DNA from 3 places in the Mesorhizobium sp. WSM4976 genome. Region 3 is predicted to be linked to each of the others. Evidence: predicted binding sites of a transcription regulator. Region 3 holds the regulator's gene; each other region holds the start of a gene.
The links. The regulator LexA, encoded in region 3, represses DNA repair genes until DNA is damaged. The targets are predictions, from matches to a motif close to TGTTCNNNNTGTGTTCNG.

Region 1: P9272_RS09085 (PA0069 family radical SAM protein) is a predicted target of LexA. The motif match lies at 5,934-5,951, and genes of this name have one in related genera.
Region 2: P9272_RS10725 (UvrD-helicase domain-containing protein) is a predicted target of LexA. The motif match lies at 4,119-4,136, and genes of this name have one in related genera.

The regions. Positions count from the first base shown of each region.
Region 1 covers NZ_JARTVT010000006.1:56,722-67,116, forward strand. The annotation lists gene P9272_RS09050 (cell wall hydrolase) at 1-771, shown strand, start outside; gene P9272_RS09055 (AtpZ/AtpI family protein) at 1,039-1,431, shown strand; gene P9272_RS09060 (F0F1 ATP synthase subunit A) at 1,498-2,259, shown strand; gene P9272_RS09065 (F0F1 ATP synthase subunit C) at 2,339-2,563, shown strand; gene P9272_RS09070 (F0F1 ATP synthase subunit B) at 2,625-3,206, shown strand; gene P9272_RS09075 (F0F1 ATP synthase subunit B) at 3,218-3,709, shown strand; gene P9272_RS09080 (ribonuclease HII) at 3,813-4,508, opposite strand; gene P9272_RS09085 (PA0069 family radical SAM protein) at 4,705-5,859, opposite strand; gene P9272_RS09090 (glycosyltransferase) at 6,009-6,512, shown strand; gene moaB (molybdenum cofactor biosynthesis protein B) at 6,529-7,086, opposite strand; gene P9272_RS09100 (4-(cytidine 5'-diphospho)-2-C-methyl-D-erythritol kinase) at 7,073-7,969, opposite strand; gene P9272_RS09105 (membrane protein) at 7,992-8,177, opposite strand; gene P9272_RS09110 (S49 family peptidase) at 8,262-9,119, opposite strand; gene P9272_RS09115 (methyltransferase) at 9,258-10,049, opposite strand; gene P9272_RS09120 (DUF2007 domain-containing protein) at 10,049-10,273, opposite strand.
Region 2 covers NZ_JARTVT010000007.1:110,195-120,589, reverse strand. The annotation lists gene P9272_RS10735 (ATP-binding cassette domain-containing protein) at 1-384, shown strand, start outside; gene P9272_RS10730 (ABC transporter permease) at 381-1,439, shown strand; gene P9272_RS10725 (UvrD-helicase domain-containing protein) at 1,449-4,079, opposite strand; gene P9272_RS10720 (glucose/quinate/shikimate family membrane-bound PQQ-dependent dehydrogenase) at 4,358-6,670, shown strand; gene P9272_RS10715 (hypothetical protein) at 6,686-7,123, opposite strand; gene P9272_RS10710 (dienelactone hydrolase family protein) at 7,353-8,249, shown strand; gene P9272_RS10705 (response regulator) at 8,262-8,711, opposite strand; gene P9272_RS10700 (histidine kinase dimerization/phosphoacceptor domain -containing protein) at 8,708-9,805, opposite strand; gene P9272_RS10695 (DMT family transporter) at 9,991-10,395, opposite strand, start outside.
Region 3 covers NZ_JARTVT010000032.1:48,560-58,954, forward strand. The annotation lists partial or broken gene P9272_RS30210 (ComEC/Rec2 family competence protein) at 1-2,113, shown strand, start outside; gene lexA (transcriptional repressor LexA) at 2,107-2,841, opposite strand; gene kynU (kynureninase) at 3,296-4,543, shown strand; gene P9272_RS30225 (AMP-binding protein) at 4,553-6,178, opposite strand; gene P9272_RS30230 (alpha/beta hydrolase) at 6,426-7,256, shown strand; gene glp (gephyrin-like molybdotransferase Glp) at 7,325-8,530, opposite strand; gene moaC (cyclic pyranopterin monophosphate synthase MoaC) at 8,530-9,012, opposite strand; gene trpC (indole-3-glycerol phosphate synthase TrpC) at 9,009-9,821, opposite strand; gene trpD (anthranilate phosphoribosyltransferase) at 9,826-10,395, opposite strand, start outside.

The sequences.
Region 1 (10,395 bases), on a different contig from region 3:
AGCGCCGGCTCGATTTTCGAGCGTACCTCCTCGCTGCTTCGGCCGAGCATGGACAGCGGGTTGAAGCTCACCTTCGCCAAGCCGGGCATCAAGGGCAAGGAAGTCCAGATCGCCCAGTCCTTCCATCTCCGCGAGGACAAGAAGCCTGACCCGGCCCTGCCAGCGGCGCTCGTTGCCCTCGTCAACAACGATAAGCCGGATATCCTCGCCACCGCCTATGCGCAGTCGGCACCTGACTACGCCAAGGCGTCGCCCTTCGAGGCGCTGCTGCAGGACGATCCGAACAACGGCCGCTTCATCCCACCGATGGGAAAGGGCGACCATGCCTGGCTGCAGAACCCGCTGCCGGCGGCCGTTTTCTCCAAGCCGGAACAGGAGTGCCTCGCCAAGGGCATCTATTTCGAGGCTCGCAGCGAGCCCATCCGTGGCCAAGCGGCGGTCGCCCAGGTGATCCTGAATCGAGTCCGCAATCCGGCCTATCCGAAGACCATCTGCGGCGTCGTCTACCAGAACGACGACTGGTTCAATCGCTGCCAGTTCTCCTTCGCGTGCGACGGCAGGAAGAAGACCATCACCGACCAGGCTTCCTATAAGACCGCTCAGGAGGTCGCCATGGCGGTGACCGCCGGCAAGATCTTCATTCCCGAGGTCGGCTCGTCGACGCATTACTACGCCAATTACGTCCATCCGGGCTGGGCGCGCGCCATGCAGCGCATGACCAGGATCGGCCTGCATATCTTCTACCGCACCTATGGCGGCGGCTGGAGCTGAGCCGCCTAAAACGAGGCTACCGGCTGTCCTTCTTTCGGCGCCTTGCGCGCCGCGGCGGACGCGGCTTGTTGCGCGGATTCGCGCCGTCGCCTCACGCGGGCGTGAAGGGCACGATGTCGCACCCCGATAACTCCTTGTTTTAACATCGAAAAATACATCGCTTGGAAGTTCGGGCCGTGGCTTGACGGGCGCGGACCCTCTAACTATGTTGCCGGCGACTTTAGAAGCGGACGGACGGCGATCGTCTGCCCGGGCAGGGGGGTTGCGATGGCCGACAAAACCGGGCCAGACGGAACCGGAGAAACCGGCCGCGGCAGGCAGCCAGAAGCCACCATCCGCGACGACGAACTTGAGCGCCGCCGGCGCGATCTCGAAGCATCGCTTGCGACGAGACGCACGGACCGGCTCGAGGGGAAAGACGAAGCGAAAGCTGCGACCGGTTACGGTCAGGCGCTGAAACTGTCCAGCGAGTTCATCGCCGGAGTGGTGGTCGGTGTCGGCTTGGGCTGGATCATCGACCGCCTGGCGGGAACAGCGCCTTGGGGTCTGATTGTCGGCCTGTTGCTGGGCTTTGGCGCAGGTATACTCAACGTCCTGCGCTCTGCGGGACTGGCATCCGAGTTCGGCCAAGGCGGCAAGCCGCGCGAGCCGAAAGAATGAAGTGGGACGCCGCAAGGCGCCGAAGCGAACTTAAGAAGCCGGTTGTGGCTTTGACGGGGATTTAAAGTGGCTGCTGCTGACAAGGTCGATCCGATCCACCAGTTCCAGATCCATCCGATCATCCCGCTGCATATCGGCGGTTACGACGTCTCGTTCACCAATTCCTCCCTGTTCATGGTGGTGACGATCGTGCTGGCGTCGGGCTTCCTCTACATGAGCACAGCCAGCCGCGCGCTCATTCCGGGGCGGCTGCAGTCGATCTCCGAGATGGCCTACGAATTCGTCGGCAACATGCTGCGCGATGCCGCCGGCAAACAGGGCATGCAGTTCTTCCCGCTGGTGTTCTCGCTGTTCATGTTCGTGCTGGTCGCCAATTTGATCGGCCTGTTCCCCTATTTCTTCACCGTCACCAGCCACATCATCGTCACCTTCACGCTGGCGATCCTGGTCATCGGCACGGTCGTGGTCTACGGCTTCGCCAAGCACGGCTTCGGCTTCCTCAAGCTTTTCGTGCCGCATGGCGTGCCCGGTTATCTTCTGCCGCTGGTGGTGGCGATCGAAGTTATTTCCTTCGTTTCGCGCCCCGTCAGCCTCTCGGTTCGTCTTTTCGCCAACATGCTGGCCGGCCACATCACGCTGAAAGTGTTCTCGGGGTTCGTCGTCAGCCTCAGCGCGCTGGGCGCCGTGGGCATCGCCGGCTCGGTGCTGCCGCTTGCCATGGCGGTCGCGCTCTCCGCTCTCGAACTGCTGGTTGCATTCCTGCAGGCCTATGTGTTCGCGGTGCTGACCTGCATGTATCTGAACGACGCTCTGCACCCGAGCCACTGATCGATCTTCACCGGCGCCCCGGCGCCAGCTTACCCAACGTACCAACTGCAACGAACAAGCAAACCACAGGAGTTTTGAAATGGACGCAACTGCAGCAGCTGCTATCGGCGCTGGTATCGCCTGCATCGGCATGGGCGGCGCGGGCATCGGCCTCGGCAACATCTTCGGCAGCTACCTCTCAGGCGCGCTTCGCAACCCGTCGGCTGCTGACGGCCAGTTCGGCCGCCTGATCTTCGGCTTCGCCGTGACCGAAGCTCTGGGCATCTTCTCGCTCCTGATCGCTCTGCTCCTGGTCTTCAAGTAAGATTGAGAGCTGACGAAAGGGGCCACATGGTGCGGCCCCGTTCCATGGACAGGGGAATGAGATGTTCGTGACATCTGCCTATGCGCAAGAAGCAGCGCCGGCCGCGGCCGAGGGCGATACGCATGCGGGCACTGCCGTGCCTGCGGCGGAGCATGAAGCGTTCCCGCCGTTCGATGCCAAGACCTTCCCGTCGCAGATCCTGTGGCTGGTCATCACCTTCGGGCTATTCTACCTGTTCCTGAAGCGCGTTGTGATGCCGCGTCTTGGCGGCATCATCGATGTCCGCAACGATCGCATCACCCAGGACCTCGACCATGCCGCAAGGCTGAAGGGCGAGGCGGATGCCGCCGTTGCCGCCTATGAGCAGGAACTGGCGGAGGCCAAGGCCAACGCCAACAAGATTGGCCAGCAGGCAAGCGACGCCGCCAAGGCAGAGGCCGAAGGCGCGCGCAAGAAGCTGGAGGCCGAGCTCGAGAAGAAGCTCGGCGAGGCCGAGGCGAGCATCGCCTCGATCAAGGCAAGAGCGATGAAGGAAGTCGGCACGATCGCCGAGGACACCACGTCGGCGATCGTCGAGGCGCTTGTCGGCGGCAAGGCCGACAAGTCGGAGATCGCTGCCGCGGTCAAATCTGCGAGCCGGTGAGGAGCTGGATCATGGACGCCACATCACTCGCCACGCTCTGGGCCACCATCGCGCTCATCATTTTCCTCGGCGCCGTCATCTATCTGAAGGTGCCGGGCATGCTCACCAAGTCGCTGGACGCTCGCGCGGCCAAGATCAGCGGCGAGCTCGAGGAAGCGCGCAAGCTTCGTGAAGAGGCCCAGCAGCTGCTTGCCCAGTATCAGCGGAAGCGCAAGGAAGCCGAGAAGGAGGCCGCCGACATCGTCGCCGCCGCCAAGCGCGAGGCTGAGCTGCTTGCTTCGGAAGCGGCCAAGAAGACCGAGGACTATGTCGCCCGGCGCACCGCGCTTGCCGAGCAGAAGATCAGCCAGGCCGAGCGCGAGGCCGTCAGCGAAGTGCGTGCCAGCGCCGTCGACATCGCCGTCGAGGCCGCCCGCGCGCTGCTTGCCGCCAAGGTCGATGCCAAGGCCGGTGCCGACCTGTTCAAGTCGGCGCTCAATGACGTCAAGGCCAAGCTGAACTGAGCCTTTTGCAGTCGCTAATCAGAAAGCCGCCTGGGCAACCCGGCGGTTTTTTTGTTGTAGCTCGTTCGTCAGAGTTGATGACGAAGGATCGAGGCAGTCGCCGTTACTCCAATCCCGCCAAGCTTTCTTCCTCAACCACTTCCACCCCGCCCAGCCTGAACGGCGCGAAGGAGGTCCGGTGCAGCCTTGCCACCGGGCCATGCGACTCGATCGCGGTTCGGTGCCGAACCGTCGCATAGCCCATATGCACTTCGAAACCGTAGTGCTCGTGATGGCCGCCGCAGCCGCACATCATGCGGTCGCGCATCACCTTGGCGACGATCGAGGCGGCGGCGATCGACTGCGAGCGCTGGTCGCCCTTGATCAGCGCGCGGCCTTCGCAGGCGAGGCCTGGCGGAATGTCGCGGCCGTCGGCCAAGGCGAGTTTCGGTTGCAGCGACAGGCCCGCCGCGGCGCGGCGCATCGCTTCGAGACTCGCTTTCAGGATGTTGCTGTTGTCGATGCCTTCGGCGCTGACCGAGGCCATCGAGACGCTGAGCGCCGAACCGAGGATCTTAAGGAACAGCGCCTCGCGCTGCAAATGGGTCAGGCGTTTGGAATCGTCGAGGCCCTCAGGAATATTTGCGGGGTTGAGCACCACCGCCGCAGCCACCACCGGGCCGGCGAGCGGACCGCGCCCTGCCTCGTCCATGCCGGCGACCGGCCACAGCCCGTCGGCCATCGCTTTCGTCTCGATCGAGAAGTCAGGCTTCTCGACCATTTCAAAGAGGAGCGGAGAATCGGAACGCGCGCGAGCCATGGTGCGGCGAGGTTCGCATCGGCTCCGATTCTCCGCAAGTCCCTCCGGGTCGGGTGGGGCGCCGGACCGGGAGGGCACCGTCTCACAGCCGGGGGACAGGGGCCGGACGGGATACTTCAAAAAGACTGCAATTCCAGACGGAAAACCGCTTTGCCTGGAACTGCTTGGTACCTGCCAGTCATCGCCGGCAGCGAGCTCAAAGCAGCATCAACTGCTCGCCGGCGCCGGAGCCTGCGACGAATTGATCGATGCGAAGCTGCCGCCGTTCGACGTTGAGGCCGAGGCGCTTGGCCGCGATCTCGAAGCGCCGGCCGATCTGCCAGGCATAGGGGCCGGCGCCTTTCATGCGCTTGCCCCATTCGGAGTCGTAGTCCTTGCCGTCGCGCATCGAACGGATCAGCGACATCACATGCCGGTAGCGATCCGGATAATGCCGCAACAGCCAATCCTTGAAGATCGGCGCCACTTCGAGCGGCAGGCGCAGGATGACGTAGCCTGCCTCCCTCGCGCCGGCGGCCCGCGCCGAATCGAGGATGCGCTCCATCTCCGGATCGGTCAGGCCCGGAATGATCGGCGCCACCATCACGGAGGCCGGAATGCCGGCGTCCGACAATTGCCTGATCGCCTCCAGCCGCTTCGTCGGGGTCGACGCGCGCGGCTCCATGGTGCGGGCCAGCATGCGGTCCATCGTCGTCACCGACAGCGCCACCTTGGCAAGGCCGCGCTCCGCCATGCGCGACAGGATGTCGATGTCGCGCGTCACCAGCGCCGACTTGGTGACGATGCCGACCGGGTGTCCGCGCGCCTCCAGCACCTCGAGGATCTCGCGCATGATGCGGTATTGCTTCTCGATCGGCTGATAGGGATCGGTGTTGGTGCCGATGGCAATGGTGCGCGGCTGGTAGCCCGGCTTAGACAACTCCCTGTCCAGCATGCGCGCCGCATCCGGCTTGGCGAACAGCTTCGATTCGAAATCCAGCCCCGGCGACAGGCCCATGAAGGCATGCGTCGGCCGGGCGAAGCAGTAGACGCAGCCATGCTCGCAGCCGCGATATGGATTGATCGAACGGTCGAAGGAAATGTCGGGCGACTCGTTGCGGGTGATGATGGTGCGCGGCTTCTCGACCTGCACTTCCGTCTTGAAGGGCGGCAGCTCCTCAAGCGAGTTCCAGCCGTCATCGAAGACATGCCGGCTGACCGGCTCGAACCGGCCGGACGGGTTGATGCCGGCCGAGCGGCCGCGATTGCGGTCGGGCCGCACGCGCATGCCGCTTTGCTCGATCATCGCGTTCGCCATTTCGGCTCTGCCTGCTCCGAAAGCAGCAATGTCGGCGCGTACGATCTGTTCCATTTTCGCCCTTTCCCAGGGCCTGTCGGCAGGCTGTCGAATCGCTCTGTTCATGAAACTATTCCTATTTGCCGGAGGAGAACAAAGCAAGAACTTTTTCAGCTGAAAAGCGCAACTGGCGCAAACCCTGGCTTTCCGCTATTCGGCTAAGAATGATCAGCGTCCTCATCGAAACCCGCAATGACGAAGAGGGGCTTGCCCGTACGCTCGCCTCGCTGGTCGGCGGCGCGGTCGAAGGCGTGGTGCGCGACGTCATCGTCTGCGATCAAGGCTCGACGGACCAAACGCATCGGGTGGCCGAACATGCCGGCTGTCATTATGTGACCGGCGGCATCGGCGCCGGTATCAGTCAGGCCAAGGGCGACTGGCTGCTGCTTCTGGAACCTGGCGCCCGGCTCGCCGAAGGCTGGATCGACGAAGTCGTCGCCCACACGGCGAGGCAAACCATGCCGGCACGCTTTTCACGCGCCCGCGCCGATCGCGCGCCTTTCCTGGCGCGTGTCTTTTCGGGCAACCGGGCGCTGGCCGAGGGTCTTGTCATCAGCAAGCGCCAGGCCTCCGCTCTGGCAAAGAGCGCGCGCAGCGCGGAAGCCCTGGCTCGGGGTCTCGCGACTAGGCGGTTGAACGCCGAAATCCGGGTGGCGTCGCCGAAGTGACGCCTGGGCGACCTCTTTACGAAATGGGCTTGCCGCCGCGCCGAAGATGCTCGTCCAGCCGCGGCATGATTTCCACGAAATTGCAGGGCATGTGCCGGTAGTCGAGCTGCGCCTTGATGATGCCGTCCCAGGCGTCCTTGCAGGCGCCGGGCGAGCCCGGCAGCACGAAGACGAAGGTGGCGTTGACGACGCCGCCGGTTGCCCGGCTCTGGATCGTCGAGGTGCCGATCTTGTCGTAGGAAATGCGGTGGAAGACTTCGGAAAAGCCGTCCATGCGCTTTTCGAAGATCGGCTCCAGCGCCTCCGGCGTCACGTCGCGGCCGGTGAAACCGGTGCCGCCGGTGGTGATGACGACGTCGATATTTCCATCCTTCGACCAGCCGAGAACCTTGTCGCGGATCTTCTCGCGATCGTCGGTGACGATGTCGCGCGCGGCAAGCGTGTGGCCGGCTTCCGCGATGCGGTCGGCCAGCGTCTGGCCGGATTTGTCGTCGGCGAGGCTGCGCGTGTCGGAGACGGTCAGCACCGCGATGCGCACCGGAATGAAGGGCCGGTTCTGGTCAAGCTTCGCCATCGCTCACCTCCATGCTGCGCGTGGCGGCCACGAACCAGTCAGGGTGGCGCGCGCGGATCTCGATCGCGGCGCGCTTGGCGACATTGCCCGTCTCGAAAAGGCCGAAGCAGGTGGCACCCGAACCGGACATTCGTGCGAAGGCGGCGTCGGCGCGTTTGAGCGCCCTGAGCGCCTCGCCGATCGCCGGCTGGATGGAATGGGCGGCAGGTTCGAGATCGTTGCGGGTCGTCTCCAGCCAGTTGCGGATGGCGTGGAAGTCGAGGCGCCTTGGGAGCGGCGGCAGCGCCGCGTTGTCGCGACGCGAGAGCGCCTTGAACACGTCTGGCGTCGAGACGGCGGTGCCCGGATTGACCAGAACGAGGCCAAGCGCCGGGAACGCGGAGAGCGGCGACACCTCGTCGCCGATGCCACGCGCGACCAGCGGTTTCGACTTCAGGCACATCGGCAGGTCGGCGCCGAGCGAAAGCCCGATCCGGGCCAACGAGATGTCGTCGATCTCGAGCCTCCAGAGCCGCGTCAGCGCGTTGAGCGCGGCTGCTGCGTCGCTGGAGCCGCCGCCCACGCCCGAGGCGACCGGCAGGTTCTTCTCCAACCGAATGGCGACGGGTGACGTTCGTTGCGCGCCGGCTTCCCGGCGCAAGGCATCGCGCGCCTTGACCACCAGATTGCCGTCGTCGAGCGGCAGGCCGGCGGCATAGCGCCCGGACACCGAGAATTCATCCTGCTCCGCCGGCTCGATCTCGAGCCGGTCGCCGAAGCGGGTGAAGACGGCAAGGCTGTCGACGAGATGATAACCGTCGTCGCGCCGTCCGGTGACATGCAGCGCCAGGTTGATCTTGGCAGGCGCAAGCCACGTCCGGACATCTGTGCCGGGCTCTAGGATGTCGGCTGCTGGCGAGATGGGATCAGTCCTTGGCGAGGCGATATTCGCCGGTCTTGGGATCCTTGACCAGCGTGCCCATTGTACCGTTCGCCGCCTGCTTCTCGGTGCGCCGGATCTTGGCCGTCACGCGCTCGGCCTCGCGCACGAAAGCGCGGTAGCCGAAGTAAGCGGCGGCACCGACAACAGCGAAGAAAATGATCTGCGGCATCTCCAAACTCCTCCCGCGTTCTCGCGGCAAGGCCGGCCGAAGGGGCTCGGTCAAGCGATCATGCTATCCGCAATCATGGCTTTTTCAAAGCCCGAAGCGCGCCCACAGCGCGCGCTCTTCCGCCGCATCGAGGACGCCGTTTGCGGCAGCGGCGGCGATATCGGGCGCCGAGAAGCGCGAGCCGAACAGGCCGAAACGGCCAAACAGCCCCCGCGGCGCGGTGATCAGCTTCAGTTGCGTCTTGTCGCCGAAACGGGTCTTGAGCACACTGCGCATGTCGCCCAGGGCATCGACCAGACCGAGCTCCAGGCCCCTCTTCGCGGTCCAGAACAGGCCGGTGAACAGGTCGGGATCGTCCTTGAGCTTGCTGCCGCGCCGCTCCTTGACGAGGTCGATGAAAGTCTCGTGCACTTCGAGCTGCAGCGCCTTCAACCGCTCGACGTCTTCCTTCTTCTCGGGCTTGAAAGGATCGAGCACGGCCTTGTTCTGCCCGGCTGTGTGGACGCGCCGCTCGACGCCGATCTTCTTCATCAAATCGGGGAAGCCGAACGAGGCTGAGACCACGCCGATCGAGCCGACGATCGAGGACGGGTCGGCGAAAATCTCGTCGCCGGCGATCGCGATCATGTAGCCGCCGGAAGCCGCGACATCCTCGACGAAGACCAGCACCTTCTTGTTCTTTTCCGCCGCCAGGTCGCGGATGCGCTTGAAGATCAGCCTCGACTGGACCGGCGAGCCGCCCGGCGAATTGATCGAGATGGCAACCGCCGGCGCGTCGAAGCCGAACGCCTTTTCGATGAGGCCGGCTGTCGAGGCGAGCGACAGGCTCGGCCGGAACTGACCGCCGCCGGCCATGATGGTGCCTTGCAGCCGGATGACCGGAATGGTGACGACTGTCGAGCGCCAGGATTTCGGCAGCAGGCGGTTGAAAAGGCGTTTCACGAACGGGTTTCTCCGGTGGAATGCAAAGGAGCAAGATGGGATCGGTTAAGTCGGTAATGTCTCTCAGACGCGACGTTATCTTGCTTTGCCATGTAGGAATTCGCCGCCCAACGGCAATGCCGCATCGCGCGCCTGGGATCAATCGCCGAACAGCGATGCCAGGCCGTTGTTGATCATTTCCGTCCGCTCGCTCGGCTCGTTTCCGGATGGCCCGTGCAAGGCGAGCGGCGGGCGGATCGACAGTTTCCCGCGCGCGCCGAGCACCGCCCTGACGACAATGCGGATCGCCGCCGCATCCGGGCGCGGATGCACGCACAGCAATTCGGCATCGCCAAAGCGCCCTTCGATTGCATCGAGGATAGCGACGAGCTGTTCGGGCCGCGCGATGACGGCCAGCCCGCCGCGCGGCCTGGCGACGGCGGCGGCGCTCCTGATCCAGCTTTCGAACAGCCCGTCCTCCGCCACATGCGCCTGCCGGCGCAGCGCGTTGGGCGTCGAGCGGTCCTGCGCCGCGTTGAAAGGCGGATTCATGATGACGAAGTCGAAGGAATTGTCGGCGAGCCCGGCTTCAGCGCGGGCCCGGCCGGTCAGCGTCACGTCGGCTGTCAGCACCGATGCGCGGTCGCCGAGATGCGCATTGCCGGGATGCGAAAGCGTGGCGGCGGCGAACCCTGCCATTTCGGCGGAGCGCTCGACGAGCACGGCCTGTGCCGCCGGGCAGCGCGACAGCACGGCAAGGGCAGCAGCGCCGGCGCCGGCGCCGAAATCGGCGAGCCGCGCGGAAAAGCCGGCCGGCACCGCGGCCGCCAGCATCATGGCGTCCATGCCGGCGCGATGACCGCCCTGGCTCGGCTGCACCAGCCAGAAGCGTCCGCGATGGAAGGCATCGACCGTGTGCGCCGGCGTATCTGGGGCTGTTGTCGCTGCCATTATTTCTGGCGGATCTCGTTTTCGATGCCGGCATCCTTGAGGATACGGCGCGCCACGTCGGCCTTGTCGGCGTCGACCATGACCCGCTTCTGCAAAAGTCCGATCGACCCTTCGAGCACGCTCATATTCTGGTCGGCGACGAAACAGGCGATGCCGGCGTCGCGCATCAGCGATTCGACAAAGGAGATCACGACGGCGTCATTGGTGCGGACAAGCTCGATCATGGAACGAAAATCGCAGGTTGCGGCGTTCGTGTAAACGTGCGGGTGGACACAGCGTCGGCAAAGCGCGCTAATTCGCCTCTTGCCGTGCCCGGTTGTGCCGCCCTAGAGTCGCGCCGGGACTA
Region 2 (10,395 bases), on a different contig from region 3:
CCCCAGTCTATCGTCGGCCAGCTTTCGGGCGGCGAGCGGCAGGGCGTGGCGATCGCGCGCGCCATCTACAAGCAGGCGGAGCTGATCATCCTCGACGAGCCGACGACGGCGCTGTCGCTGACCGAGACGGCAAAAGTCTTCCATTTCGTGCGCCAGGTGCGGGCGAGCGGCCGCTCGATCCTGTTCATCGGCCACAACATCCACCACGTCTTCGACATCGCCGACCGCTTCGTCGTGCTCGACCGCGGCAAGGTGGCGCTAACGGCCGACCGCAGCGAGGTGAAGTCGGCCGACGACCTCATCAACTTCATGGAAGATGTGGCGCATCCCGGCGGTTTGCCGGGACTGCACGAGGCGGACGAAGCGGAGCAGAGAGCGCAATGAGCAAGGCCATGGAACCCGATCTGCAAACGCCTCTGGGAAGGGCAAGCGGCAAGGCGGCCAGGGAATCAGGCAAAGAGTGGAGCCATCCCTCGGACAACTGGCTGCGCGGCTTCGTCCTCGACAACCGCGCTGCGCTGGGCACGCTCGCCGTGTTCATCGTGATGATGGCGGTCTTCATGATCGCCAACCCGACCGTCTTCACCACCTGGTATCTCTACAGTTCGGTGCTCACGACGCTTCCCGTGGCACTGTTCGTGGTGGTGCCGCTGGTCTTCGTCGTCACCTGCGGCGAGATCGACCTGTCGTTCCCGGCGACGATGGGTTTGGCCTCCTGGGTCTTCGCGCTGGTGGTGCAGGCCGGCTACGATCCATTCCTCGGCATTGTCGCGGCGCTCGTCACCGGCACGCTGCTCGGCTTCCTGGTCGGCTCGCTGGTCGTCTATGGCGGGCTGTCGTCGCTGATCGCGACACTCGGCATGAACTTCCTGCTGCGCGGCCTGATCCAGATCATCAACGAGGGCAAGTCGACGGCGCTGACCAACCTTGCCGACAGCACGGCCTACAAGATTTTTTCCAGCCAGGTCTGGGGCATTCCGGTGCAGATCTTCTGGGCCATAGCCTTCGTCGTGTTCTCGGCGCTGCTCTTCAACCGCCACCGCTTCGGCGCGCAGGTGAAGGTCGTCGGCGACAATCCCGACAGCGCCAAGCAGATGGGCATCGACGTCAAGCTCGTGCGGGTGAAGGTGTTCGTCTTCACGGGCATAGGGGCGGCGATCGCCGGCACGTTCTCGGTGATGATCAACTTCACCTGGTGGCCGACGGCGGGCGACGGCTATCTGCTGCCGGTGCTGGCGTCGGTGTTCGTCGGCGGCACGCCAACCTGGGGCGGCATCGGCACGGTCGTCGGCGGCGCCATTGGCGCGGTAACCGTGTCGTTCATCCAGACCGGCGTGGTGGCGGCGGGCCTCAGCGGCTTCTACGTGCAGTTCTTCAACGGGCTGATCATCATCCTGTCGCTGCTCGGCCACAAGTGGAACCAGGCAAGGTATCGGTGAGGAGGCCGGTCACACCGGCGCGACAAACCCGTCCAGCACGCGTTTCTGGCCGGCCTTGTCGAAGTCGATGGTGAGCTTGTTGCCGTCGATGGCGGCGATGTTGCCGTTGCCGAATTTCTGGTGGAAGACGCGGTCGCCGACATTGAAGGCGGACGGCGCGTCGGCGACGGATTTGGCGACCAGCTCGCCCTCGATGGTGCGGCCCTTCACAGAGGTGCGCCCGGCGCCGTAGCCGCTATCGGTCTCGCCATAGCCGATGCGCTCGACCTGGTGGCCGGAGCGGGTGCCCCAGTTGCGGTCGGTCGCCTCGGTGCGGTTGGCCTGGGCGCGCTGCCAGCCGGGCGTCGCGTAGGTGTTGGAGAAGCTGCCCTGGTCCTTGGCGCCGATATTGTCGAAGCGGGAGGCGCCGTAAGGATTTTGCCTGCCCCCGCCACGACCCGAGGCGAAGGCGCCGCCGCCATAGGGATTGCCGTAGCCGCCATAGGAATTGCCGCCCTCGGCGATGTCGATATGGGTTTCCGGCAGCTCGTCGACGAAGCGCGACGGGATGGTCGATTGCCACAGCCCGTGGATCTGGCGGTTGGAGACGAACCAGATGTGCAGGTTCTTCTTCGCCCGCGTCAGTCCGACATAGGCAAGGCGGCGTTCTTCCTCCAGGCCGGAGCGGCCGCCTTCATCCAGCGCGCGCTGATGAGGAAAGAGGCCTTCCTCCCAGCCGGGGAGAAAGACGGTCTCGAATTCCAGGCCCTTGGCCGAATGCAACGTCATGATCGAGACCGCATCCTGTTCGGCATTCTGCTCGGCATCCATGACGAGGGCGACATGCTCGAGGAAGGAGCGAAGCGATTCATACTCCTCCATGGAGCGGATCAGCTCCTTGAGGTTCTCCAGCCGTCCAGGCGCCTCGGCCGAGCGCTCGTTCTTCCACATGTCGGTGTAGCCGCTCTCTTCCAGAATGGTCTCTGCGAGCTCGGTGTGCGGCTTCGTTTCCAGCGCCTTTTGCCAGCGTTCGAAATTGGCCGCGACCTCGCGCAGCGCGGCACGCGGCTTCGGCTTCAGCTCGTCGCTTTCGGCAAGCGTCGCGGCGGCCTCGAGCATCGGAATGCGCATCGCGCGCGCCGTGTCGTGGATCTGGCGGATGGTGGCTTCGCCCAGCCCACGCTTCGGCACGTTGACGATGCGCTCGAAGGCGAGGTCGTCGCCGCCATTCGCGACGACGCGGAAGAAGGCCAGCGCGTCACGGATTTCCAGGCGCTCGTAGAAGCGCGGGCCGCCGATGACGCGATAGTTCAAGCCCAGCGTGATGAAGCGGTCTTCGAAGGCGCGCATCTGGAAGGAGGCTCGCACCAGGATGGCCATGTCGTTCAGATTATGCTTCTGCCGCTGGTAAGCCTCGATGGCGTCGCCTACGGCGCGCGCCTCTTCCTCCGAGTCCCAGGCCGCATGGACATGAACCTTGTCGTCCTCGGGGTCGTCGCGGTCCGTGAACAGCGTCTTGCCGAAGCGGCCCTCATTGTGGGCGATGAGGTGGGAGGCAGCACCGAGGATGTGCGCGGTGGAGCGGTAGTTGCGCTCCAGGCGGATGATGGTGGCGCCCGGGAAATCCTTGTCGAAGCGCAGGATGTTGTCGACCTCGGCGCCGCGCCAGCCATAGATCGACTGGTCGTCGTCGCCGACGCAGCAGATATTCACTTTGTTCTCGCCCACGGCCGCGCGCTCGCTGGCCTCCGTGGGGGCGGCCTGACCGGCCGACGCCCGGTCGGGCTTGCGGCCTTCGGCAGATGGAGCGCGCCCGACATTGGGCCGCTGCGCCAGGAGGCGAAGCCACATGTACTGCGCGGTGTTGGTGTCCTGGTATTCGTCGACCAGTATGTATTTGAACTTGCGGTGATATTCCTTCAGCACGTCCGGATAGGCGCGGAAGATGCGGATCGGGTGATAGAGCAGGTCGCCGAAGTCGCAGGAATTCAGCGTCTGCAGCCGTTCCTGATAGGCCTTGTAGAGCTGACGACCCTTGCCGTTGCCGAAGCTGCGGGCGTCGCCTTCCGGAATCTCGTCGGGGCCGAGGCCCTTGTTCTTCCAGTTGTCGAGCATCTGGGCGAAGGTCTTGGCCGGCCAGCGCTTGTCATCAAGCCCTTCTGCCTGGATCAGCTGCTTGATCAGCCGCACCACGTCGTCCGTGTCGAGGATGGTGAAATCCGATTTCAGCCCGGCCAGCTCGGCGTGGCGGCGTAGCAGCTTCACGCCGATCGAGTGGAAGGTGCCAAGCCATGGCATGCCCTCGACATTGCCTTCGCCGATCAGATGGCCGATGCGCTGCTTCATCTCGCGCGCGGCCTTGTTGGTGAAGGTGACGGCCAAGATCTGCGAGGGGAAGGCCCTCCCGGTGGCGAGGATGTGGGCGATGCGGGTGGTGAGCACGCGCGTCTTGCCGGTGCCTGCGCCAGCCAGCACCAGAACCGGGCCTTCGGTCGTCTCAACGGCGAGCCGCTGCTCCGGGTTCAGGCCCTTCAGATAATCGGGCACGCTGTTCTGGCCGCTACGCGCCGCCATGGCGCGCGCGGCTATGCCGGACGGGGCCGCAGCGGGCCGCGCATTCGGTTCATCGAAAAAAGGCATGTCTTCGGAAAAGCCCGACATCGCCCCGAATGTAGTGATTCGGCAGCGAAAGACCAGAACTGTCTACGTTTTGTTCTAGTTTGGCGTGTGCCGGTCAAACTTGACAGCCGGAGCGGGCAGGGGAAAGCTGCCGGCAGGGCAGGGACGGTATGCCGTCGCTGAAGCCGCACTGGAGCGGATTGCTGTTTCCTGAACGGCGAACCGCTCCATCTTTTGTTTGACGCAGTTCCAAACGGAAAGCCGCTCCACGCTTTTTCTGGAATTGCTGCAAAGCGCGCAACAGTCGAAGGAGCACCGTCTTGGCTGTCACCATCACCTCCCTCGTCCTCTTCCTGATCGGTCTCATTCTCGGCGGCGGCGGCATTTGGCTCATCGCATTGGGCGGCAGCTGGTACTACCTGATCGCCGGCCTGATCTTCCTGATCACCGCCTGGCTGCTGTTCAGGCGCAGGTCGACCTCGCTCTGGCTCTACGCGCTGTTCGTTCTCGCCACTTTGTGCTGGGCGGTGTGGGAAATCGGCTTCGACTGGTGGCAGCTCGGTCCGCGCGGCGGGGTCATCGTGCTCGTCGCGCTGTGGCTTTTGACGCCATGGGCAAGGCGCGGCTTGCGTGGTCCCGACGGACGCGCGCCGCTGATCCTCGCCGTGCTCGCCTCGCTTGCGGTCGCCGGTTATTCGATGACCGCCGATTCTCACGACATTGGCGGCACGCTCGGCACCGAAAAGGTGGCGGCGGCGGCCAATCTGGGCGGCGACATGCCGGCCGGCGAATGGCATTTCTACGGCCGCACGCCTTTCGGCCAGCGCTATTCGCCGCTCGACCAGATCACGCCCGAGAATGTCGTCAAGCTGCAGCCAGCATGGACCTACCGCACCGGCGATGTGAAAGGCCCCGACGACGTCGGCGAGACGACCTATCAAGTGACGCCACTGAAGATCGGCGACACGCTGTTCATCTGCACGCCGCACAATTTCGCCATCGCCATCGATGCCGCGAGCGGCAAGGAAAAGTGGCGCTACGATCCCAAGATCAAGCTCGACAACAACCGCCAGCACCAGACCTGCCGCGGCGTGTCCTATTATGCCGATGCCAAGATCGCGGCCGGCCAGCCCTGTGCGCAGCGCGTCTACCTGCCGACGTCGGACGCTCGCCTGATCGCGCTCGACGCGGCGAATGGGCAGGTGTGTCCGTCCTTCGCCGAGGGCGGCACGCTGAACCTGATGGCCAATATGCCCTATCCGAAGTCGGGCTATTACTATTCGACCTCGGCGCCGCTGATCGTCGCCGGCAAGATCATCGTCGGCGGCGCGGTCAACGACAATTACTCGACCGAGGAGCCGTCGGGCGTTATCCGCGCCTTCGACGTCGAGACCGGCGCCCTTTTGTGGAACTGGGATTCCGCCAATCCGGACGTGACGACGCCGCTGCCCGCCGGGCAAACCTACACCCACAACTCGCCCAACATGTGGTCGACCGCGAGCGCCGACGAGAAGCTCGGACTGCTTTACGTGCCGCTCGGCAACCAGACGCCGGACCAGCTCGGCATGGGCCGCAGCGCCAATGTCGAGAAGTTCTCCTCCTCGATCACCGCGCTCGACCTCAACACCGGACAATTGCGCTGGGTGCGGCAGACCGTGCATCACGATCTGTGGGACATGGACGTGCCGGCGCAGCCGTCGCTGGTCGACATCACCACGGCGAGCGGCGTTGTGCCGGCGCTGGTCGGGCCGACCAAGCAGGGCGACCTCTACGTGCTCGACCGGCGGTCCGGCGAGCCGATCATTCCAGTGAAGGAAGTGCCGGCGCCGGGGGGCGCGATCGAGGGCGATCATGCCTCGCCGACGCAACCGGCCTCCGACCTTTCCTTCAATCCGAAGCCGCTGACCGGCGCCGACATGTGGGGCATCACCCTATTCGACCAGTTGGCGTGTCGGATCGAACTGAAGCGATTGCGCTATGAGGGGCGTTACACGCCGCCCTCTTTGCAGGGCTCGCTGATCTATCCCGGCAATTTCGGTGTCTTCAACTGGGGCGGCGTCGCGGTCGACCCGGTGCGTCAGGTGATGTTCGGCATGCCGACTTATCTCGCCTTTACTTCGAAGCTCATCCCGCGCGCGGACGTGCCGCCACCGGGCGACACGAAGGGCAGCGAGCAGGGGCTGAACCGCAACGAAGGGGCGCCTTACGCGGTGGTGATGGGGCCGTTTCTGTCGCCGCTCGGCATTCCCTGCCAGGCGCCGCCCTGGGGTTATGTCGCCGGCGTCGACCTGAAGACCGGCAACATCGCCTACAGGCACCGCAACGGCACCGTCTACGACATGACGCCGCTGCCGCTGCCGCTCAAGGTCGGCGTTCCAGGCATCGGCGGACCGATGATCACGGCGGGCGGCGTCGCTTTCCTGGGCGCAGCGGTCGATGACTATCTGCGCGCCTATGACCTCACCACCGGCAGGCAGCTCTGGCAGGCGCGGCTGCCGGCCGGCGGCCAGGCGACGCCGATGACCTACACCGTCGCCGATGGCCGCCAGTTCGTCGTCATCGTCGCCGGCGGCCATGGCTCGGTCGGCACCAAGCCGGGTGATTATGTGATGGCCTACGCCCTGCCCAAGTGAGGGATGGGTCGGACTTCAAAGCCCGAGGTGTCCCTTGAGGCCCGGGACCTGGTCCAGAACCCTGTTGGTGAGATCGGGACCCGCGGCGGCTTCAGCTTGCCTGACCAGCGTCTCGCCGGCCTGCTGGATCTGCGCCATATCGAGGCCGGAGGCCTTGAGAGCGGCAATGCCATTAATCAGCGCGCCGGCCTTCTCGCCGAGAACGCCGCCAAGAGCGCCTTCCAGCGACGAGAGAAGGCCGCCGCCCGAATTGGCTGCCGCGCCGGCGGCCATTACGTCATATTTCTGCGCCAGCGCGTCGGCGCCGGGGATCTTGGCGAAGAAAGACGAAACGGTGGTGCCTTCCGCCTCGTGCTCCAGCACGGAAAAGATGGTCCCGACAACCTTCTCTGTGGTCGGCTCGTCGAGGCCGGCCTTCGAGGAAACGGTGTTGATGATATCCTGGGCGTTCATGGCATTCCCCTTTTTGTCATTAGTATCGGTGAGGCGGCTCCGGCAACTTCGCGTCCTAATGTGACAGCACCATCAAGCCTTTCGGAAATGACCAAAATGTGATGAATCAAGTTGGCTCCCCGGCGCACCGCTCCGCTAAGATCCTTCGCAGGATCGTCACCCGGGGTGACTGGACCACGCAACTCTCGACCCTATCTTGCGGATCATCCGCCAACCGTCGAGGGCAGCCATGAACGAACCCGTCGCCAGGTCCACCCGGAGCATCATCACGCAGGCGATGATCGATGTCTATGACGAGTACACACATCTGACACTCGACCGGCGCCGCTTCGTGGAGCAATTGACAAGGCTGGCAGGCTCAGGCGCCGCGGCCGCCGCGATCGCGCCGATGCTGGCGGCCAATTCCGCCAAGGCGGCGATCGTTGCCGAAGACGACAGCCGCGTGAAGGGCCAGGACATTGCCTACCCCGGCTCGAGCGGCGAGATGAAAGCCTATCTGGTCAAGCCGGCCGATCAGTCGGGCAAGCTCGGCACCGTCATCGTCATCCATGAAAACCGGGGCCTCAATCCGCATATCCGCGATGTCGCCCGGCGTGTGGCTCTGGAAGGGTTCGTGGCGCTCGCGCCGGACTTCCTCTCGCCGCTTGGCGGCACGCCGCCCGACGAGGACAAGGCGCGCGACATGTTCACCAAGCTCGATCCTGCCCAGGTCGCGGCCGACGGCGTGGCGACGGTCGCCTATCTCAAGAGCCTCAAGGACGGCAACGGCAAGGTCGGTGCGGTCGGCTTCTGCTGGGGCGGCGGCGCGGTGAACCAGCTTGCCGTCCATGCGCCTGATCTCAGCGCCGGCGTTGCCTATTACGGAATGCAGCCCACGGCGGAAGATGCTGCGAAGATCAAGGCACCGCTGCTTCTTCACTATGCCGGTCTCGACAGCCGGACCAATGCGGGCATCGATGCCTACAAAAAAGCGCTCGACGCCGCGCACGTCGAATATAAGGTCTATGTCTATGAGGGGGCCAACCACGCCTTCAACAACGACACCTCGGCCGCGCGCTATGACAAGAAAGCCGCCGATCTCGCCTGGGGCCGGACGATCGCGTTTCTGAAAGAGAAAATTGCCTGACGCCTGTGTGACTCAGGGAATCGAAGGCGCCCACACGGCCAGAAAGTCGGGCGCGAGCGTGAAACCTGCCGGTAGTACCGAGACGGGAGGCGGGCGCCGCACGCCTTCCTGCAAATAGCGCAGGGCCGACCTCACGCCGTTCATCGTATACGGCTTCGCAATGACGCCTACAGCCCCGACGAAGTTCTCGGGGATGCGCTTCGGGTTTGCTGTCATGAACACGACCATGGGCTGGCCCGATCGCTGAATATGCTCGGCCACGTCAAGGCCCGTCGGGCCATCCGAAAGATGGACATCGACAAAAGCAATGTCGGCTTTGCTGGTATCGACCATCGCTTTCGCTTCGTCCGACGACATCGCCCAGCCCACGACGCTATGGCCAGCTTCCTCGATGAGGCTTTCCAGTTCCATCGCCAGAAGAGCTTCGTCTTCGACGATCAGCACGTTCAGCGGTTCGGTCATGACACGTCCCCTTTATGCTGAGGCCCGTTCGGCATTTTTACAACAACTTGCGTACCCGGACTTGTGTTCCGCCATTCGACATCGGCGCGAAGTTGCCGCCCGAGTTGCCGGATAAGGCGCATGCCGAAGGTGCTGCCGCTGGCCTCGCCGTCCATGCCGGCACCGTCGTCGGAAACTTCAATGATCAGGTGCCCGTCGGGTTGGCTCATCCTGACGCCGATGCTGCCGGGCACCGCCTCGTCCTTGAAGGCGTGCTTGAGGGCGTTGGTGACGAGTTCGTTGACGATCAGCGCCACCGGCGTAGCTTTGTCGGCCGGGACGATGATCGGCTCCAGGTCTAGTTTCGATCTGATCTGGGGGCGGCCGGATGCGGTGAGCAAATCCGAGACGAGATCCCTGGCAAAATCGGAAATGTCGAACTTGCTGACATCCTTGGACTGGTAGAGCCTCCGATGGACGGTGCTCAGCGCCTCGATGCGCTCCAACATTGTCCTCAGGGAGCTTTTTACCGCTTCGTCGCGGATGGTGCGGCTTTGCATCAGGATCAGCGATGAGATCATCTGCAGGTTGTTCTTCACACGATGATCGACCTCGTGCAGCAGCGCAGTCTGCGTTTCGAGCGCAGCTTCGAGTTCCCTGGTGCGCTCTTTGACAGCCTCTTCAACGCGCTCCTTGTCTGCCGTGATCTGCTGCTCCGACCGCTTACGATCTGACACGTCCAGCTGCGACGCAAAGAAGAACAGAAGCTCGCCCTTGTCGTTGGAGACAGGGCTGACATAGAGCGCGTTCCAGAAGGTGGAACCATCCTTTCGGTAGTTCAAAAGATCGATGCTGATATCGTTGCCATCGGCAACGGCAGCGCGGACTTCGGCGACCGCGGCGGCATCCGTGTCAGGGCCTTGAAGAAAGCGGCAATTTCTGCCGATGACCTCTTCGCGTGTGTAGCCAGTCAGTCTCAGGAAAGAGTCGTTGGCGAACACGATTGGATTGTCCGGCTTGCGCGGATCGGTGATGATCATCGACATGCGCGTGGCCCGGATGGCTGCGGCAAAGGGATCGCCTTTGCCCTGTTCGGCATGAAGATCATCTGTCATGTGCCAGGCGTCTGGCGCCTCTCTCGTACGTTTTCCGTCCATTTCTCAACTCCAAGCCAATATTCGCCGCGACAACGGCGCAGGCTTGGAATTGGTTCAATCCCGGGTTTTGTTGCCTCGGGGGGAAAAGTGAAGGAACAAAAACGTTGTTTACGCAAGTTTCTGAGCCGCAGTTGTTTTCTAAACTATTGCGGCATCGGCTTGTGCATCGCCACGCCTGCGATCACCATTGCGATACCAAGGCAGCCGGGAATGCCTGGCATCTGGCTCAACACGACGATGCCGATGAGTGTCGCCGTGAGCGGCAGAAGCGAGAGCATCAGCGCGAAGCTCGCGCGCGGCAGCCTCGCCATGGCGAGCTGGTCGCAGATATAGGGGATGACGGAGGAGCAGATGCCCACGCCGATCGCAGCGACAAACAGTTGCGGCGACGAGAAGGCGGGCAGCGCCTCGCGGAGGCCGATCGGGAACACGATGACGAATGCGATTGCCATGGCGGCGCCGAGGCCGGCGATGCCGTAGCCTACCTGGGCGACGCGATGGCCGATCACGATGTAGCCGACGAAGAGAGCGCCGTTGAGAAAGGCCCA
Region 3 (10,395 bases):
TCTACAGGCCGCTGGCGGCGGTGGCCCTGGTGGCTCTCTGCGCAGCGGTGTCGCGCTCCTGGCAGAGAACGCACCTTTTCTTCATGGCATCGCTTTTATGCGCGCTCGGCTTTCTCGCGGCCAAGGTGGAGACCTGGCGGATGGCGACCCCGATGCTGGGGTCCGAGATCCAGACACGGCTGACGGGTCGCCTCGTCGTCGCCGAGGCGATGGCCAACGGCCGTGTGCGGCTGACCATCGATCTCGTGTCCACGGAGCATCCTACGCTGCGCTACGCGCCGAGCCGCGTAAGGGTTTCGGCGCGCAGGATCCCGCCCGGCATGACGGCCGGGTCGATGCTGACCGGCTATGCCAAACTGCTGCCGCCGACCGGTCCGGTTCGGCCGGATAGTTACGATTTTTCCTTCGACAGCTACTTTAGCGGCATTGGCGGCAGCGGCTTTTTCCTGGGCGATCCAAAGCTGATTGCGCCGACTCCATCTGCGCCAACGGCGGTGCCATTCGGCGCGCGCGTTATGTCGGCCATAGAAAACGCGCGCGAAGGGATTGCCGATCACATCCGGAGCAGCATCGGAGGGTTCGAAGGCGAGATTGCCGCGGCGCTGATCGTCGGCGTGCGAGCCGGCATTCCGGAAGAGATCAACGAGTCGATGCGGCGCACCGGCATCTATCACATCATCTCGATCTCCGGCCTGCACATGGCGCTGGTCGCCGGCACGATCATGTTCCTGCTGCGCGGCGCCTTCGCGCTGTTTCCGGATTTCTCGTCACGCCGGCCGGTGAAGAAATATGCCGCGGCGATCGCGCTTTCCTCGATCGCCGCTTACCTCGTCATCTCCGGCATCGTGGTGGCGGCCGAACGGAGCTTCATCATGCTTGCCGTGATGCTGATCGCCGTGCTCTTCGACCGCGCGGCGCTGACGATGCGCAACCTGGCGATCTCGGCGATTGCCGTCATCCTTGTGTCGCCACATGAAGTGGTCGGGCCGAGCTTCCAGATGTCCTTCGCAGCCACCGCGGCCCTGGTCGGCGCCTATGCCGGCTTTGCCGATTATCGGGCCGGCAAAATGACCGTGCCGCCGGCAAAGCGTTCGTTCCTGAGGTTCCTGTCGCGAAAACTGGCGGTTGGCGTGGGCGGCGCCGCCGTGACCTCGCTCATCGCGGGCAGCGCGACCTTGCTGTTTGCGATCTGGCATTTTCAGCGCGTGTCGCCGCTCAGCCTGCTCGCCAATCTGGCGGTCATGCCGATCGTCTCGCTGGTCGTCATGCCGTTCGCCGTGTTGAGCGCGCTCGCCATGCCGTTCGGCTTCGACGGCCCCTTCCTCTATGTGATGGGCAAGGGCCTGACGGCGATGATCGCCATTTCGGCATGGATCTCCGAGCGCTCGCCGGTCGATGCCGTGGGATTGATCTCGATCCAGTCGGTGCTGCTGGCGACGATCGCGCTCGTCATCGCGACCATGGCCACCACCTGGCTGAGGCTTGCCGCTGTTCCCATTGCTCTCGCCGCAATGCTGGCGATCCCACATGTGCGCACGCCGGATGTCCTCATTTCCGAGGACGCGCATCTGGTGGCGATGCCGATCGGCGGCGGCGAGCTTGCCGTCAACCGCGAACGCTCGAACGAGTTCACGACCGACAATTGGAAGCGGGCGCTGAAGGCCGAGGAAATTGTGTCGCCAGAGAATTCGCCAAAGACGCTCTCGATATCGCCGACCCGGTCGACCTGCCGCCCGGCTCACCCTTCTATTGCACCGGCGACCTCTGCATTGGCCGGCATCCGTCCGGTGCGATCGTCGCGCTCGCCGAAAACCGCGACAGCGCACGGCCTGCCTGCGGCTTTGCCGACCTCATCGTCATCAACGATGCCACGGCCTACAATCCCTGCTGGGATCAGCGTGTGCTTGTCGTCACCAAGCGCCAGCTGGCGCGTGACGGCAGCGCCGCCGTCTTCTTCGATCCACAATCGGCAACCGCGCGAGCAGCCATCCAATATGCCGTCGAAAAGCCATATCGGCCCTGGCACGAGCAGCGCAGATACACGCGCGAGGCCCGGGGACTGCCGCCATATGAAAAACCTGAGAGGGCCAAGCCCTCGCAGCCGGATCAGTAGCGCCTGATCAGCCCGACGAGCTTGCCCTGCACCTTGACCCGATCCGGCCCGAAGATGCGGGTCTCGTAGGCCGGGTTGGCAGCCTCCAGCGCGATGGAGGCGCCCTTGCGGCGGAAGCGCTTGAGCGTTGCTTCCTCATCGTCGACCAGCGCCACCACGATCTCGCCCGGACTCGCTGTGTTGGCGTTACGGATGATGACGGTGTCGCCGTCGAAGATGCCGGCCTCGATCATGGAGTCACCCTTGACCTCCAGCGCATAATGCTCGCCACCCATGATCATGTCCGGCGGCACCGAGATCGAATGCGTCTGGTGTTGGATGGCATCGATCGGAACACCGGCGGCGATGCGGCCCATCACCGGAATGGATACGGCCGAAGCGGCGTCGTCGTCGTTGCTGGGTGTCGGCGTACGCGACGGCGCTGCCGGCTTGACCTGGCGACTTAGATTGCCCTGACCGCCTTGAATGACGCTCGGCGAAAACTTCTTCGCGGCATTCAGGCCCGGCGCGATCGAATCGGGCAGCCGCAGGACTTCCAGCGCGCGCGCCCGGTTCGGTAGCCGGCGAATGAAACCGCGTTCTTCCAGCGCCGTGATCAGCCGATGGATGCCGGACTTCGAGGCCAGGTCCAGTGCTTCCTTCATCTCGTCGAAGGATGGAGGGATCCCGCTCTCCTTCAGGCGTTCATGGATGAACATCAGGAGTTCATGTTGCTTGCGCGTCAGCATTGGCGGCCCCCACGGGTTCCGAAACCAGAATCAGAAAAACAAACCCAGAACAAACACTATCTGTTCCAGTTGTGTTCCGCAACCGTTTAAAGTTTAATGAATTTCTTAAGGCTGGCGAAAGAATGTTGCATCCGGCGGTGCCCGGCCGCCTGCAACTGGGGCTGTGTCATTGATTCCGCTCGATTCTGCAATTCTCCTTATGTTGAAATTGAGACGCGACACCATCGCGGAAGCGCTGAGGTGTTCGCGTCGGTTCATCCGTGCATGTGCCGCACCGTGAACGAAACGAACCCAAAATGCCAACGTTGGCGATGATTCCGGTCCTCGGCCTTTGCCGTCTATGGACCAGCTGACATAGGCCAGAAGGTTCTTGCCGTGTCGCGGACGGGGATGAGACAACCGCCCTGGTCGCCGGGGATGCAGCGGCCTGGTTCGAAACGGAGGCGACAGCACAATGAGGAGAATTCCCGATCTTGCCGAGGTCGAGGCAATGGATGCCGCGGACCCGCTGCGTGCCCTGCGCGATCGCTTCGTCCTGCCGGATGGCGTGAAATACCTCGACGGCAATTCACTGGGCGCCGCTTCAATCAATGTCTTCAACGAGATCGAGACGGCCGCGAAGCAGGAATGGGCGCAGGACCTGATCCGCGCCTGGAACACCGCCGGCTGGTTCGACATGCCTGTCAAACTCGGCGACCGGCTCGGACGTCTGATCGGCGCCGCGCCTGGCCAGACGGTCGTATGCGACACCACCTCGATCAACATCTACAAGGTCCTGCATGCGGCGCTCGCAATGCGACCCGGCCGCCCAGTGATCGTTGCCGAAGGCGACAGCTTCCCGACCGACCTCTACATGGCGGAAGGGGTGGCCTCGACGCGGCCCGGCACGGTGCTGCGGCTCGAAGGCGTCGATGCGCCGAAGATCGAGGACCTGATCGACGACCATGTCGCGGTCATCCTGGTCAACCACGTCAATTACAAGTCCGGCCGGTTGCGCGACATGGCGGCCCTGACTCGCAAGGCCCATGACGCCGGTGCGCTGATCGTCTGGGACCTCTGCCACACGGCCGGTGCCCTGCCGGTGGAACTCGACGGCTCGAATGCCGATTTCGCCATCGGCTGCACGTATAAATATCTCAATGGCGGGCCGGGCGCGCCGGCCTTCATCTATGCCGCCACCCGCCATCATCCCGATATCAGCCAGCCGCTCAGCGGCTGGTGGGGCCATGCCCGGCCGTTTGCGTTCGAGCAGGGCTACGCCGCCGGCACGGGCATCCGGCGGTTCCTGTGCGGAACGCAGCCAGTGTTGTCGATGCGAGCGCTGAAAGGCGCGCTCGATCTCTGGGACGAAGTCGACATGACGGCCGTGCGCGAGAAGAGCGTCGCGCTGACGGATCTGTTCATCCGGCTTGTCGAAGCTCGATGCGGCGCGTTCGGTCTCGAGCTGGAAAGCCCGCGCAACGGCGCTGATCGCGGCAGCCAGGTGTCGTTTGCCCATCCGCACGGCTACCAGGTGATGCGCGCCTTGATCGAGCGCGGCGTGATCGGCGATTTCCGCGCGCCATCGACCGTTCGCTTCGGCTTCACGCCGCTCTATGTCGGCTACCGAGACGTTTGGGACGCCGTAGAGGTGTTGGAAGAGATCCTGCGCACGGGCGCCTGGCAGGAGGCCCGCTACGCGGTCAAGGAAGCCGTCACCTGAAGCGGGGCCTCAATGGGTGTTTTCGGCGCGCAGACGGAAGCGCTGGATCTTGCCGGTCTGGGTCTTGGGCAGGGCCGCGACGAATTTCACCGAGCGTGGGTATTTGTAAGGCGCGATCGTCGCCTTGACGTGGTCCTGCAGGCGCTTGGCGGTCATGGCATCCGCCGCCGTGCCTGGCACCAGCACGACATGCGCCTCGACGATCTGGCCGCGTTCGGCGTCCTCGACGCCGATGACCGCGCATTCCGCGACATCGGTATGCGACAGCAGTGCTGCTTCCACCTCCGGTCCGGCAATGTTGTAGCCGGCGCTGACGATCATGTCGTCGGAGCGGGCGGCGAAATGGAAGAAGCCGTCTTCGTCCTGCACGAAGGTGTCCCCAGTCAAGTTCCAGCCGCCGCGGACATAGTCCTTCTGGCGATCGTCGGCCAGGTAGCGGCAGCCGGTCGGCCCGCGCACCGCCAGCCTGCCTGTCGCGCCGCGCGGCAACTCGCGCATCTCGTCGTCGACGATGCGCGCTTCGTAGCCGCCCACCGGCTTGCCGGTCGAAGCCGGCTTGCTGTCGTCGAAGCGGTTGGAGATGAAGATGTGCAACATCTCCGTCGCGCCGATGCCGTCGAGGATCGGCTTGCCGGTCTTTCGCGTCCATTCTTCGAAGACGGGGGCGGGCAAGGTCTCGCCAGCCGAAACGGCAACGCGCAGCGACGAAAGGTCCGCGCCTTCATCCATGGCCTTCAGCATCGCCCTGTAGGCCGTCGGCGCCGTGAAGGAGACGGTTGCCCTGTAGGTCTCGATGATGGCGACCATGTTGGGCGGGGTCGCTTGCTCGAGCAGCGTCGCCGCTGCCCCGAAGCGCAACGGGAAGATCGCGAGCCCCCCGAGGCCGAAGGTGAAGGCCAAGGGCGGCGAGCCGACGAAGATGTCGTCTGGTGTCACCTGAAGGATCTCGCGGGCATAGCCGTCGGCGATGATCATCAGGTCGCGATGGAAATGCATGGTTGCCTTCGGCACACCGGTTGTTCCCGACGTGAAGCCGAGCAGCGCGACATCGTCACGACCGGTCTCGACCGCCTTGAAGGTGACTGGCTTGTCTAGCGCGGCACGATCCAGTTCGGCGTCGTGATTGGCGGTGCCGTCGAAGCCGATCACCTGTTTGAGGAAAGCGCTGTCCTTGGCGCAGGCTGTCATCTCGTCCATCAGCCTGGTGTCGCAAAGCGCCATGCCGATTTCCGCCTTGTCGACGATCTTGGCGAGTTCGCCGGCGCGCAGCATCGGCATGGTGTTGACGACAACGGCGCCGACCTTGGTGGCGGCCAGCCAGCAGGCGACCATGGCGGGATTGTTCGCCGAACGGATCAGCACACGGTTGCCCGGCTTCACGCCATAGTTTTCGACCAGCGCATGGGCCAGCCTGTTCGTCCAGTCCGACAGTTCCTTGTAGGTTCGGCGACGGCCATTGCCGATCAGCGCGGTTCGATCGCCGAAACCTTTCTCGACCAGCCTGTCGGTAAGTTCGACGCCGGCGTTGAGACGCTCGGGATAGTCAAAGCCTTCGAGGAGAAAGTCCGGCCACTGCTCCGGCGGAGGCAGGTTATCGCGGGTGAACGTGTCGCTATGCGCTGAGGGTCCAAGCATGTTCCCGCAATCCTCCCTGCTCCGGGAGGTTTGCCGCCGTCCGGCCATACCCTTTCGCGCGACGCCACCTAGGGACGAGCGGGCCCGGGCTCTGGCTTTTCAGCAGACCTCCCATTGTCGGCTGTTCGTCAGGCAGGATTGCATCAGGTCCAATTTGTTTCAAGCCTAAAATGTTTTTGCCCGGAGCATTGACGACGTCTCCGCAGCCGGCCATTGCTGATCAACCTAAATGTCTTGGGAGGAGCTGTTGGTCGAGCACCGGATCACGGATTGGGACAATGCCTACGCCAACGGCGCGAACATCGCCGGCGGCGACCGTTGGCCGGCGGCCTGGGACGGCCCGGCTCAGGCATTTCGCGAAAAGCTATCGGCGCAGGGCAGGGCGCGGCTCGACATCGTCTATGGCGAAGCGCCGCGCAGCCGGTTCGATCTCTTCGTCCCGCCTAATGCGCCCAAGGGGCTCGTGGTGTTCATCCACGGCGGCTACTGGATGGAGTCACACAAGAACTCCTGGTCGCATCTGGCCGCCGGCGCTGTCGGTCGCGGCTTTGCCGTCGCCATGCCTTCCTATACGCTTTGCCCGCGAACCAGGATCAGCGGCATCGTCAATGAAGTCGCGGCTGCGATCGGCAAGGCGGCCGCCATGGTTGATGGCCCGCTGATGCTGACCGGTCACTCGGCCGGCGGACATCTCGCCAGCCGCATGGTGGCCGAGGCCTCACCGCTGGCCTCGGATGTGGCGCGGCGCACGCGCAAAGTCGTTTCGATTTCAGGCCTGCACGACCTGCGGCCGCTGATGTTCACCGCCCTGAATGAGACCCTGAACATCGACGAGCGGGAAGCGTTGAGCGAAAGCCCGGCTTTGCTGCGGCCCCGGCAGGGAGTTCGCATCACCTGTTGGGTCGGCGGCGGCGAGCGCTCGGAGTTCCTGCGCCAGAGCGCATTGCTCGCCAACATCTGGACCGGACTCGGCGCCGCCACCGATTCGGTGATCGAGCCGGACCGACATCATTTCGACGTTGTGGATGGCCTCGCAGATCCGGACCATCCCCTGACCCGAACGCTGGTGGACGAATAGCAATTGACTTCGTTGGCCCATGAACGATCGACTTCGTCGACGTATGAACGATCGGCGTTGTCGATGTATCAGCGCAGCATTAGCACGCTGCATTCGGCGCCGACCTCCGCGGCCGGCGCGAAGGGCTCGCGCACGATCAGGCCGTTGGCGTCGGCGAGCATCTTGAGCATCGAGGAGTCCTGGATGCCGAACGGGGTCGCGATCAGGGCGCCGGCGTCTTCGCGCACAACGGCGCGCACATAGTCCTGCCTGACATCATTGGCAGGCATCGCGGTGCCCAGCCGGGCCGTTCGCACGTCCTGCCTGAAACCGCGGCCGCCGAGCCGCGCAAGCAGCGGCTTCAGGAAGAGCTGCGAGCAGACGATGCTTGCCACCGGATTGCCGGGCAGGCCGATGCAGCGGACATTGCCAAGCCGGCCGAACATCAACGGTTTGCCGGGGCGCATGGCGATCTTCCAGAAGTCGAGCCGCATGCCTTCGCCGGTGAGCACGTCATGGATCAGGTCGTGATCGCCGACCGAGGCGCCACCGAGCGTGACGATAACGTCGGCGCTTGCCTGGACCGCTTTCCTGACCAGCGCGGCGATCGCCTCCTTGCGGTCGGCGGCGATGCCGAGATCGAGCGCCCGCGCGCCGACCGACTGCGCGGCGGCGGCAACGCCATAGGCATTGGAGGAAATTATCTGATCCGGACCAAGCTTGCTGCCCGGCGGCAGCAATTCGTCGCCAGTGGCGATGATTGCGACCAGCGGTCGGCGCACGACATTCAAGGAAGGGTGGTTGGCCGACGCAGCCAGCGAAAGGGCCGCCGCATCGAGTACGCGACCTTTTTCGAGCAGCATGTCGCCCCCGCCGAAGTCGAGCCCGCGGCGGCGGACATTGCGTCCTTCGGCGGTCTGCTCCGTCACCTCGATCTTGCCATTACCGAGGTCGCGGGCGTTTTCCTGGATGACGATGGTGTCGGCGCCTTCAGGCAGTGGCGCGCCGGTGAAGATGCGCACGGCCTGGCGTTCGCCGACGGTCCCGGAGAAGCCACGCCCGGCAGGCGCCATGCCTATGACCTCGAGTTGCGCCGGCACTGAGGCAACATCAGCGGAACGCGCGGCATAGCCATCCATTGCGGACGCGTTGAAGGGCGGCTGCGTGCGCAGCGCCACCACCGGTTCCGCCAAGACCCGCCCGGCCGCGTCCGCCAGCGGCACGCTCTCGCCCGTCAAAGGTGCTGCGCCGTCGAGCAGGCGGGCGAGCGCTTCGGCGACCGGAACCAGCGCCATCAGGTATCTGCCTTGTAGTCGCCGGACTTGCCGCCGGTCTTCTCGACCAGCCGGATGCCGGAAATCGCCATGCCACGGTCCGCGGCCTTGGCCATATCGTAAATGGTGAGGCAGGCCACCGAGGCGGCGGTCAGCGCCTCCATCTCCACGCCCGTCTTGCCGGTGACGCGGGCAAGCGCTGTGACCTTGAGGCCAGGCAGCGTGTGGTCCGGCTCGATCTCGACGGCCACTTTGGTCAGAAGCAGCGGATGGCAAAGCGGGATCAGCTCATGCGTCTTCTTCGCCGCCATGATCCCGGCGATGCGGGCGGTGCCCAGCACATCGCCCTTCTTGGCGTCGCCGGCGAGGATCATCTGCAGCGTCTCGGGCCGCATCGAGACAAAGCCCTCGGCGATTGCCGTGCGGATCGTCTCGACCTTGTCACCGACATCGACCATGTTGGCTTCGCCCTTGGCGCCAAGGTGGGTGAGGGCCATGCTCAGACCGTCTCGGCCGCTGCCTTGCCCGTCAGCAGAAGCTCGGTCGCCGCAGCCACGTCCGCCTGCCGCATCAGGCTCTCGCCGACAAGGAAGGTGCTGATGCCGCTCTTCCGCATCCTAAGGCAGTCGTCATGGGTGAAGATGCCGCTCTCGCTGACCAGCAGGTGGCCGCCCGGCACCATCGGAGCCAGCCGCTCCGAAACATCGAGGCGGGTCTCGAAGCTTCTGAGATCGCGATTGTTGATGCCGATCAGCGTCGACGAGAGGCGAAGCGCGCGCTCCATCTCCATCTCGTCATGCACCTCGACCAGCGCATCCATGCCGAACTCGAAAGCGGTCGCCTCAAGGTCCCTGGCCAGCGCATCGTCGACGCTTGCCATGATGATCAGGATCGCGTCGGCGCCCCAGGCCCGTGCTTCGTAGACCTGATAGGGATCGAACAAAAAATCCTTGCGCAGAGCCGGCAGGCGCACCGCTGAGCGCGCGGCCGTCAGGAATTCCGGCGCACCTTGGAAGGACGGCGCGTCGGTCAGTACCGAAAGGCACGCGGCACCACCTTGCTGATAGGCCTGCGCCAGTGACGGGGGGTCGAAATCGGCACGGATCAACCCCTTGGAAGGGCTGGCCTTCTTGATTTCTGCGATCAGCCCGAAGCTCCCCGCTCTGCGCTTCGCCTCGAGCGCCGCAAGAAAACCGCGCGTCGCACCAGCATCCTTTGCCCGAGCCTTGATCTCGGCCAGCGGCATTTTCGTCTTCGCCGCCGCGATCTCGTCGCGCTTATAGGCTTCGATCTTGCGCAGGATGTCCAACAAGGCCTTATCCGTTCGAAATCTCGACGAGCTTGTCCAGCACCGCCAGGGCGCGGCCGCTGTCGATCGCTTGCGCTGCCGCCGCGATACCGTCGGCAAGCGTCGTCGCCTTGCCAGCCACAACCAGACCGGCGCCGGCGTTCATCAGCACCGTGTCGCGATAGGCGCCCGCCGCGCCACCCAACATATCGCGCAGTTGCCTGGCGTTGTAGGCCGCGTCGCCGCCGCGCAGCTCTTCCTTGGTGTGTCGCTTCAGCCCGACGGCTTCCGGCGTCAGGGTGAACGTGCGGATCTCGCCGTCGGCAAGCTCCGCCACCTGGGTCTCGCCTGTGGTTGTGATCTCGTCATAGCCATCGCCATGGACGACCCAGGCGTGCTCGGCGCCCAGCGCCTTCAGCGTCTCGGCCACCGGCATGATCCATTCTGGCAGGAAAACGCCGACCATCTGGCGGCTGACGCCGGCGGGGTTCGACAGTGGTCCAAGCAGATTGAAGATGGTGCGCGTGCCGAGCTCGACGCGGGTCGGCCCGACATGCTTCATCGCCGGATGATGCGCCGGCGCGAACATGAAGCCGAC